One region of the Glutamicibacter sp. PAEs-4 genome, then DNA from elsewhere that is predicted to be linked to it. Evidence: riboswitches for the same ligand, from Rfam matches in the RefSeq annotation. Region 1 holds a riboswitch; the other holds the start of a gene.

Region 1 (5,461 bases):
GGTGGCCGCTGAGCTGATCGCCCGCGAACCATATATCAGCTCGATCTTGCCATTCTGATTGGAGGGATGATGCCGAACAAGAACTTTGAACCGCGCGACCAGCGCATCGATGATGCGCTGGATACCTCCGGCGTGCGCCACCGTGCAACACTCAAGCAGGAATGGCCGCTCCTGCTGCTGCTGCTCTTCGTCTGGGGCGCCCTCTGGCAGGACTTCTCGCTGGCGAACATGATCTTCGGGGCGGTCATTGCGCTGGTGATCGTGAACCTGTTCCCGCTGCCGCCGGTGGTCCTTTCGGGCCGGATCAACCTCTGGTACTGCGTGAAGCTGTTCATCTGGTTCCTCGGTCAGGTTGTCGCGGCCAGCGTCCACGTGGCCTGGCTGGCAATGGTCCGCGGGAAGAACACCCGCAGCGCGATCATCGCCGTCCCGCTGCGCACCGGCTCGGACCTGATCGTGATGACCGTGGGCCACGTGCTCACGCTGATCCCGGGATCCTTCGTGATCGACGTGGACCGCAGCTCGTCGACCCTGTACCTGCACTACATCGACATCCAGTCGCCGGAGGATGTGGAGACGGCACGGGCAGCTATCCGGGACATCGAACGCCGGCTGATCATGGCCATCGGCAGCCGTGACGAGTACGAGGCGATCAAGAGCGAATGCGGACCGGACTTCGCTGCGAGGAAGGGATAAACATGCTGGATATCGTCATCTGGATCTGCGGCATCATGCTCGGGCTGGGTGCCATCGCCTGCCTGATCCGGGTTGCCAAGGGGCCATCAATCCTAGACCGGGTGCTTGCCCTGGACGTGATGCTGCTGATCATCTCCGCCGCCCTGTGCCTGGAGATGGTGCTGCACAAGCACACCGACTACCTGCTGTTCGTGGTTGCCGCGTGCATGCTCGGCTTCATCGGCTCGGTGACCGTCTCACGCTTCGTCTCGGATCAGAGGAATGCCTAATGGAACTCTTCCTCGATATCCTCGTCGCCATCCTACTGATCCTCGGCTGCCTGATGTCCTTGATCGCAGGCATCGGCTTGCTCACCTTCCCGGACATGCTCACCCGCATGCACGCGGCCACCAAGCCGCAGGTGCTCGGCTTCCTGCTGATCTTCGCCGGGTTGGCCATCTACCTGCGCAGCTGGGCGGTGATCCCGGTCCTCGCGTTGGCTTGGGGCATGCAGCTGCTGACAGCGCCGGTTTCCGCCCACATGATCGGCCGTTCCGGCTACCGCACCAAGCACGCGGCCAAGGAAACCCTGTTCTCCGATGAGCTCAGCCTTGTGGTCAACAGGGTCAACGGCGCACCGCCCACCGGAGCAACACCGATGTCCAAGGCCGAAGCGCCAGAGGACAAGTAATGCGAAAAGAGCGGGAGCAGTTCAGCTGAACTGCTCCCGCTCTCGGCTTGCCGCCGAAGCCTATTTGGTGAACTTGGCAACAACCTTGTTGGCGCTGCGGTCGGCCACGGTCTGCATGATCGCTGCCACCAGGGCCGAGACGATCGCGAAGCCCAATGCGCGGCGGAAGGACGCTTCAGCCGCTTCCTCGGTGCCCTTGCGTGGCGCTTTGCTGCCGGTTGCCTTCAACCAAATGAAATCAACCAGCTTGCCACCGAGCATGCCCGCGCCAACGGTGATGCCGGTAGTGACAAGTTTCTGCACTTTATCCATTTTTTCCTCGCGATCAAGCTCGTGACACATCGTTCCTCTGCCCAGCATACCTGCGGTATGGTGGGGGAGCAGTAATTATTCCGACAGGGGAGCGTCAGACTTCTACGAAGTCGCAAGACGCTGAGAGTGCGATGGATCGCAGACCCTCGAACCTGCCCCGGCTAGTACCGGCGAAGGAAGTCGAGCATCTCGGATGCGGATAGGCGCAGCATGCCCTCATTCCGTGCATCCCCCCTCCTTTCCACAGGAGGACCAACAATGAACGAAACAATTTCGAAGCATCGTACCGGCTGGCGTGTCGTCGATATCGTCGTGGCATCGGTGATCGCCGTGGCTTCAGGAGTCATTTTCTGGGCATGGAGTGCCGGCTACGGCCTGTTTTCGCTGGCCTTCGCGGCTTTCCCTCCAGCCACCGCGCTGCTCACCGGCATGTGGCTGTTCCCCGCGGTGCTCGGCGCATTGATTATCCGCAAGCCTGGCGCCGCGCTCTACTGCGAGCTGCTGGCCGCCGTGGTTGAAGCGCTGCTCGGCTCGCACTATGGGTTGACCGTGCTGATCTCCGGCCTGGTCCAGGGCCTGGGCGCGGAGCTGGTCTTCGCGGCATTCCGCTACCGCAAGTGGAACCTGGGCGTGGCACTTCTGGCAGGCCTGTTCTCCGGCCTGTTCGCCGGCATTACCGAGGCATACATCCTGGCCTACTACGTCGAGTACACCGCCGGGATGAAGATCTTCCACGTGATCGCCACCGGTGTTTCCGGTCTGGTCATCGCCGGGCTGCTGTCCTGGCTGGCCACGCGCGGACTGGCGAAGACCGGTGCCCTGAGCGCACTGGCGAGCCGGCGTGCACACCTGGAAACCGCAAAATGAGTTCAGTTGCCAATTCCGATGCCGCCTCGCTGACCCAGCGCGGAGCGTCAATCACCGCAACTGGTTTCGGCTGGCAGCACTCGGAGCGGCAGGAACCTGCCATCTCGGGGCTGGATCTGCAGATCCACGCCGGTGAAAAGGTGCTGCTGCTCGGTCCATCCGGTGCCGGCAAGTCGACGTTGCTGCATGCAATGGCCGGGCTGCTGGAAGCCGATGAGGATCAGCAGCTTGCCGGCCAGCTGCTGATTGATGGCAACGATGCATTCAGCCGGAGCCACCCGGTGGGCTTGATGCAGCAGGACCCGGAAACCCAGGTCGTGCAAAGCAGGGTCGCCGATGATGTGGCCTTCGGAGCGGAGAACCTCGGGATGGATCCGGGCGTGATCCGCCAGCGGATCCCCGAAGTGCTGGACGCGGTCGGATTGGGCGCGCTGTCCTTCGACCACCGCACCCAGCAGCTCTCCGGCGGGCAGAAGCAGCGCTTGGCCCTGGCTGGCATCCTGGCCATGGAACCCGGCCTCATGCTGCTCGATGAACCGACCGCCAACGTGGACCCGCAGAGCATCGGGCCGTTGCGCGATGCGGTGCTGAACGCCGCGAAGCTATCCGGTGCCACGCTGGTTGTGGTCGAGCATCGGCTCGAAGCCTGGGCAGAGCATATGGACCGGGTTATCGTGCTGGAACCGGGCGGGGGAGTCGCGCACGACCTGGATCCGCGTCAGCTGTACACCGAAGAACCCGTGCGCCAGGAGCTGGCTGCCGCCGGGCTATGGGTTCCCGGATATGTTCCGCAGGTGGCACCGGCCGAGAACCTTGCCGGAGCTATGCTGCTGGAAGCGCGGCAGCTGGTCTGCGCCCGCACGGCTACCGCGCCGCATACCCAGGCGGTGGATATGGAAGTGCAGGCGGGCACCGCCACGGTGATTCTCGGCGAGAACGGCGCCGGCAAATCGACGCTGGCCCTGGCCTTGGGCGGTTTGCTGGCCCCGGCCAGCGGTGAGCTGACGGCCACCGCGCAACTGGCCGACGGCCTGGGCAATTCCCCGTTTGCTTGGAAAGCCGGTGCACTGATCGGGCGGATCGGCTCGGTCTTCCAGGAGCCCGAACACCAGTTCGTGACGCAGAGCGTCCGCGAAGAGCTGGCTTTCGCACCCAGCCGTGCGCAGGCGAGCAGCGTCAACGCGCCGAAGTACGACCCGGCCCAGGTCCAGGCGCGCGTCGATGCGTTGCTTGAACGCTTGGGGTTGGCGCATTTGGCTGAGGCGAATCCGTTCACGCTATCCGGCGGAGAGAAGCGCCGGCTGTCCGTGGCCACCGTTTTGGCAGCCTCGCCAGAGGTGCTGATCCTCGACGAGCCGACGTTCGGGCAGGATGCGAACACCTGGCGGGAGCTGGCCGGGTTGCTGGTCGAAGAGCTGCAGCAGGGCACTGCGATCATTGCAGTCACCCACGATGAGCATTTTGCCTCGGTGCTCCAGGCCAACCAGCTGGTGCTCGCTTCCGGCACCCCGGATGCTGATGCCCCGCGCCAAGGGCCGGTGCTCGATGCGCCGGTAGGGCACAGCTGGCTGGCGAAGATCAATCCGCTGGCCAAGCTGGGTGCGGTGGCCGCGGCAACGCTGCCGCTGATCACCACCTTGGATTGGGTCTCGGCACTGGTGATTATCCTGGCGACCGTGGTGTTCTTCCCGCTGGCCGGGCTGAGCCTGCTGAAATTCCTCAAGCGTGCGTGGCCGTTGCTGCTTGCCGGGATCTTCGCGGCCTGGGGCATTGCCCTGGTGGGCCAGGACAGCGGCATGGTGTACGCACAATTCGGCGCCTTCAGCATCACCGAGGGATCGGTAGCCGGCGGCATCGCCACCGGACTGCGCGCCTTCGCACTGGCCATCCCTTGCATCTTGCTGCTGGCCACCACGAACCCCAGCGATTTGGGCGGGGCGCTGTCCCAGCAGCTGAAGGTCCCGCACCGGTTTGTGCTCGGGGCGCTGGCAGGCATGCGATTGCTTGGGCTGATGGTGGAAGAATTCACCACGCTCACCCTGGCCCGGCGTGCTCGCGGTGTCGGAAACTTCGGCACCGTGGGCCAGCGCATCAGGGCAACCCTCGGCCAGGTGCTGGCGTTGCTGGTGCAGGCGATACGCCGCGCCGGACGGCTGGCAACCACGATGGAGGCCAAGGGGTTCGGCACGGCCAAGCGCACCTGGATTCGCACGGCCACCTTCACCTGGCGTGATGGCATGGTGCTGGCAACCGGAATCCTGCTTGGCACGACCGCCATGGCTGCGGCCGTGCTGGCAGGGACCTACAACCTGGTGTGGTCCTAGCGGATTGCGTCGCTCAGGGCGCTGAGCTCCTCATGGAGCTCGGCGTCCAGCCGCAACGGCTTGGCATCGATGGTGCGCACCGGGGTGAGCAGGCGGATCGATGACACCAGCCACACGCCGTCGGCCTGGTACAGGTCTTCAGGGCGAAGCGGGCCATAGCCCAGCTCCCAGCCGTCCTGCGCCGCCGCATCGAAGATCGCGCTTTGCGTGGTGCCTGGCAGAATGCCGGTTTCCAGCATCGGGGTGAGCAGCCGCTTGGTCTCGCCATCGCGCTGGGCAACCAGCACGGTTGAGGTCGGAGCTTCGAGGATGATGCCGTCAGCCGAAGTGAAGATGACGTCATGGGCGCCGTGCTTGTGCGCGTAGCGCAGGGCGGCCATGTTGATCGAATAGGAGAGGGTCTTGGCGCCCATCATGAGCCATGGTGCGCGTTCTGCCAGCTTCGAGTCGTAGCCGCGGTCCAGCAGCAGGACATCCACGCCGGTTTCGCGCTGTTCCTTGCCCAGCGCCGGTGCCGGGGTGACGGTGACCCAGCAAATGGCGGGATCGTTGTCGTGCTCGCCGCGTGCAGCGACCAGCTTCACCACGGCCT
Region 2 (5,461 bases), 320 kb from region 1:
TTTCGGCACTGCAGGTCTTGGGCATCGCGGCAATTTCGGACCCTGCCCAGCAGATGCTGCAGCTTGTCTTCACCGCAATACCGCAGGTCATCATGGCCTTGGTGCTCTTGGCCGTCGGTATTCTGATTGCCAAGTTCGTCGGCCAGCTGCTTGAATCAACCCTTCACGGGGTGGGCACCGACTCCGTTGTTGCCCAATGGGGTGTTGTTCCCGAAGGCAAGAGCGCTTCGGGAATCATCGCTGGCATCGTCAAGATTGCCATCGTGCTGTTCTTCGGCGTGATGGCGGCCCAGATGCTGAACTTCCCGGCGATCACCAACATCCTCAATGAAATCCTGGCCTTGGGCGGCAAGATTCTCTTCGGCGCAGCAATTATCGCCGCAGGTTTCGTCATCGCCAACGTCATCGGCCGTTTCTTGGGCGACACCACCGCTTCAAAGATCATCCGCTACACGGCAATCGCGTTGTTCGTGGCAATGGGCTTGAAGTACATGGGTATCGCTGATTCGATCATCAATATGGCCTTCGGTGCAATCGTCATTGGCGCGGCTTTGGCCGCGGCGCTGGCCTTTGGACTTGGTGGCCGCGATGCTGCGGCTCGCACGCTGAAAAAGATCGAGGCCAATCAGGCCACCGACGGCCCGGATTCGACGCCGCCGGCATCAACTCCAGGCATCTAGCCAATATCACTAAACCTGAGGGACAGATAAAAAGTCGCGGAACCCGAAACCGGATTCCGCGACTTTTTGTTGCCCGCCAAGCTACGGCTGCGTGCTCCACGGCAACGGCACTACGTCGGGGACCTGATCAGTCCGCAACCGCGCGTAGGCGTACACGTCAACGCGTTCTCCAGCAACCAGGAACTTACCGCGCTCGACACCCTCGCGCAGGAACCCGTTGCATTCGGCAACACGCTTCGATCCAGGATTGTTCGCCCGAAGACCTAGTTCCAAACGGTACAAACCGAGCTCGCCAAACAGGTGGTTCACCAAAGTAGCCACTGCGCGAGTGGCCAGAGACCTCCCGCGGTAGTCCTGGTTCATCCAATACCAAACCCATGCGTTCTGATTGGCTGGATCGACAGTATCGCAGACCAAACCGACCAGCCGGTCTCGATAGGCGATGGCCAAAGCCTGCTGCCGTTCGCCGGCCTCCATCAGGGCACGCACGTACGATGCGGCCTTTTCCGGAGTGTCGGCATCTCCTTGGCGATCCATATCGGCATTGGAGGAAAAGGCTTCGAAAACAGCTTCGGCATCCGATTGGCGCAGCCTGCGAACCGAGAAATCGTCGTCGACTAATGCGGCCTAGTTCGGTTCTGCAAAAGAAAGCTGCCGCGCAGCGGGCGTGCCCTGATGGAAGAACAGCTGCCAGCGATCCTGCTCATGGATCCACAGCGAACTGCGCTCGCTGGCGGATCCCGATAGCAACCTCCAGCGCAGAAGCACCGCTTGATCGGCAACCTGGATTGCCACGGGGCTGCCGACTTCCCGAGATCCGGAATCCCGTTCCGGCTCCTGGGCCAGCTGGGCAATGATCGACTCGCGATCGTAGACACGGCCGCTGGCACCCACTTCGGAGAACTGCGGATGCAAGTACCGTTCCAATTGCCTTCGGCTATGGCGCTGGCTGGTTTCCAAGAGCTCCTGCTCCAACGAAATGATCGTGTTGGACAACGCAGATCCCTGGGGAAGCACGCGGGGGAAGTCATGAGATGCCATGTCAACTAGTACATCACAGAAGATGACGGAGCTGCGGTTGCTCCAGTTCGACTTTATGAGCTGGATCATGCCTATAATCGCAGTACTCCGCGGGAGCCTGAATCGACCAGGCTGAGAGGGCACCGAGCCGACCGCTACACCTGATGCGGGTCATGCCGCCGTAGGAAGGATGCGTGCTCTCGTGCATGTGAATATTGTTGGCGCCGGAATCATCGGCCTGTCAGTTGCGTTCGAACTGGAATCACGGGGACATACTGCCACCCTCATCGATCCAGCACCAGGCCAAGGTGCAAGCTACGCGGCAGCCGGAATGCTGGCCCCGGCAGCTGAAACGGTCTGGGGCCATGGCCCGCTTCACGAGCTGCTTGCCGCCTCGAATGCCGCCTATCCAAAGTTCATTGAGCGCATCGAATCCGTGACCGGGCAACGCCCGGACTACCTGCAGAACTCAACCCTCGTCGTCGCGGCCGAACCGGCTGACCGCGAAGCCCTGCATGAGCTGGCCGAACTGCAAGCCTCCCTCGGCCTGTCAGCGGAAAAGCTCTTGCCCAGCCAAGCCCGCAAACTCGAACCAGCCTTGGCCGCGAATATAGCAGGCGCAGTCCTATGCCAAGATGACCACCAAGTCGACCCACGGTCAGTCGTCAAAATCCTGCTTGATCACCTGCGTGGCCGCCTGATCGAGGAGCGGGCGCAGGCGCTGGTGGGCGACGGGAGCCGAACCAACGCGGTACGCACCGCATCGGGCAAGATCCTCGAAGCGGATCAAACCATCGTGGCCACCGGACTGGGCACCATTGACGGCCTGGACCGGGTGCCGGTGCGCCCCGTCTACGGAGATATTCTCCGGATCCAGGGGCCAGCCGGTCCGCCATTGATCACCCGGACCATCCGCGGCATCGTGCACCGGGAGCCGGTGTATCTCGTGCCGAGAAAGGACGGCAGCCTCGTGCTCGGAGCCAGCGTCCGGGAAGACCGCCAGCCTGCAGTGAACATCGGAGCCATGCATTTGCTGCTGGACAATGCGCGAAAGCTCATACCCGGCATCAGCGACTGCACGCTGAACGAGGCAACTGCCCGGGCCCGTCCCGCCACTCCCGATGACCGTCCGCTGCTGGGGCGCATTGACCCGGGCCTGGTGCTTAGCACCGGATACTCCCGGCACGGAGTGCTGCTGGCTCCGCTGGGCGCAACACTCACCGCTGATCTCATTCACGGCTCTGAAACCCATCCGTTGCATCAGGCTGTGAATCCACACCGCTTCGCCACAGCAACCCAGACCACCCACCGAACGGAGCAGCACCCATGAAAAGCATTGGCATCAAGTTCAATTCCCGGGAACTGAACCTGGACGAAGGAATCACCCTTCGCGAATTCATCAGCATGCAGATCGGCAAGGATCTGGATAGCAACTCGGCGGCCGTGGACGGCAGCAAGCTTGGAATAGCCGCCGCGGTCAATGGCGCTGTCATCCCGCGCAGCGCCTGGAACAGCTACACGCTGGCCGAAGGGCACAGCATCGAACTCGTTACCGCAGCCCAGGGAGGCTAGGCGTGGACACGCAAAACATCACCGAACTGGACATCAACAGCGATCCATTCCAGGTTGCAGGACGCACCTTGTCTTCGCGCTTGATCCTCGGCACCGGGGGAGCGAGTTCGCTGACCACCCTGGAAAGCGCATTGCAGGCCTCTGGAACCGAACTGACTACCGTGGCCATCCGACACTTTTCGGCGGCAGGCGAGTCCAACGTGTATGACTTGCTGCAGCGCAACAACGTGATTGCGCTGCCGAATACCGCTGGATGCTTCACCGCCCGCGACGCGATCCTCACCGCGCACCTGGCCCGCGAAGCGCTGGAAACGAACTGGATCAAGCTCGAAGTGATTGCGGACGAGCACACGTTGCTGCCTGATCCGCTGGAGCTGCACGCTGCCACCGAACAGCTGGTCGCCGACGGATTCCAGGTCTTTGCCTACACCAACGATGATCCTGCCCTTGCCCAGCGCCTCCAGGACGCCGGTGTTGCGGCCATCATGCCAGCCGGCGCACCAATCGGATCCGGCCTGGGCATCTTGAACCCGCACAATATTTCCACCATCGTCTCCCGGGCCCAGGTGCCGGTCATCCTGGACGCCGGAGTCGGCACCGCCTCTGACGCCGCCCTGGCCATGGAGCTCGGCTGCGATGCCGTGCTGCTGGCCAGTGCGGTGACCCGGGCGCACAACGCGCCGCTGATGGCGATGGCCATGAAGGATGCGGTGCGTGCAGGACGAGCCGCACGGCTCGCGGGCCGGATCCCGCGCCGCGACACCGCCCTGGCATCCTCGCCCACCGAAGGCATGATGCAGACCCTGGTCGGTGACTTCTCGTGAACCAGTCAGCATTGGTAGCCCCGGGGCCGGAGCTGGCACCGGAAGAATTGGCGCGTTATTCCCGGCATCTGTCGCTTCCCGGCGTCGGCGAAGAAGGGCAACGCAGGATCGCCAATGCCAAGGTGCTGGTAATCGGAGCCGGGGGACTGGGCAGCCCCATTGCCAGCTACCTGGTCGCCGCGGGGATCGGCACCCTCGGGGTCGTGGACCACGACACGGTTGAACTGTCCAACCTGCAACGCCAAACCATGCACAGGCAACAGGACGTAGGCCGCTTGAAGGTGGAATCGGTCCGCCGGATGGCCCACGAGCAGAACCGGAATGTCCGGGTTATCGCCGTGGATGGCAAACTGGATGAGACCAACGCAGTGGCACTTTTCAGCGACTACGACCTGGTCATCGACGGCAGCGACAACTTCGCCACGCGCTACCTGTCCAACGACGCCGCAGAAATCACCGGCACCCCACTGGTCTGGGGGACGCTGTTCCAATTCTCCGGGCAGGTGTCCGTCTTCGACCCGCGCACCGGTCCGATGCTGCGCGACCTTTTCCCTGAAATCCCCGATGCGGACTCCGTGCCCAGCTGCGCCGAGGGCGGGGTCTTTGGCGCCCTGTGCGGCGTCATCGGCTCGGTGATGTGCACCGAGGCCCTGAAGCTCATCACTGGAATCGGCACCACGCTCAGCGGAAAACTTTGGCTCTACGATGCACGGGAAGCCAGTGTGCGAACACTCGACTTTGCCAGGGACCCGCAACGCGAACCGGTGAGCCGGCTGGCCGAGTACCAGCCAGCGTCCTGCGCTGTCGATGGGCATGTTCCGGAAATTTCCGTTGAGCAACTGGCGGACCTTGAAGCGGAGGAACCGGTGCTGCTGGTGGATGTGCGTGAAGCCTGGGAACGCGAGATCATTGCGATCCCGCACAGCCAGCCCCTCCCGCTCGCGCAACTGGAAGAACAAGGACTGGGAGGGCTCGCGCAGGGTGCCTCGGCGATCGTGTTCGTCTGCAAAACGGGTGTCCGTTCACAGCAGGCGGCGCGGATTGCCAGGCCGGATCTGCAGCCAGCCGTCCAGGTGTACAGCCTCAGCGGCGGCACCGTGGAATGGGCCAGGCAGGTTCAGGGGCAGCAGGTGGCCTACTAGCGCCCGGCCTTGCAGTGCCTGCGCTTCTTGGAGCCGGCCCAGCTCTGGCATACTTGCGCCATGGCTATGGGAATTGCGCTGGAGATCCGTGAATTGGAAATCGGCGACGAACAGCAGGCAATCGATGCCCATCATTTGATGCTTGGCGATGATTTCGAGTTCTTGCCCACCTGGACTTCCGCTGAGGCTTGGGAGGACTATGCCTACCGGATGAAGGCAGGGC

What was found. A riboswitch is a leader RNA that binds a small molecule or an ion and turns the genes downstream of it on or off. The one in region 1 is predicted to bind thiamine pyrophosphate.
Region 2: linked by a shared signal. The riboswitch ahead of thiO (glycine oxidase ThiO) and the one ahead of ACR9WD_RS12465 (ECF transporter S component) in region 1 are both predicted to bind thiamine pyrophosphate.

Annotation. Positions count from the first base shown of each region.
Region 1 is NZ_CP195017.1:2,636,670-2,642,130, reverse strand. It holds gene ACR9WD_RS12490 (Na+/H+ antiporter subunit D) at 1-58, shown strand, start outside; gene ACR9WD_RS12485 (Na+/H+ antiporter subunit E) at 67-696, shown strand; gene ACR9WD_RS12480 (monovalent cation/H+ antiporter complex subunit F) at 699-965, shown strand; gene mnhG (monovalent cation/H(+) antiporter subunit G) at 965-1,366, shown strand; gene ACR9WD_RS12470 (DUF4235 domain-containing protein) at 1,427-1,678, opposite strand; TPP riboswitch at 1,754-1,874, shown strand; gene ACR9WD_RS12465 (ECF transporter S component) at 1,937-2,545, shown strand; gene ACR9WD_RS12460 (ATP-binding cassette domain-containing protein) at 2,542-4,869, shown strand; gene ACR9WD_RS12455 (aminodeoxychorismate lyase) at 4,866-5,461, opposite strand, start outside.
Region 2 is NZ_CP195017.1:2,318,797-2,324,257, reverse strand. It holds gene ACR9WD_RS10915 (mechanosensitive ion channel) at 1-680, shown strand, start outside; gene ACR9WD_RS10910 (GNAT family N-acetyltransferase) at 762-1,271, opposite strand; gene ACR9WD_RS10905 (DUF4440 domain-containing protein) at 1,308-1,721, opposite strand; TPP riboswitch at 1,801-1,905, shown strand; gene thiO (glycine oxidase ThiO) at 1,903-3,030, shown strand; gene thiS (sulfur carrier protein ThiS) at 3,027-3,272, shown strand; gene ACR9WD_RS10890 (thiazole synthase) at 3,275-4,096, shown strand; gene ACR9WD_RS10885 (ThiF family adenylyltransferase) at 4,093-5,238, shown strand; gene ACR9WD_RS10880 (GNAT family N-acetyltransferase) at 5,299-5,461, shown strand, end outside.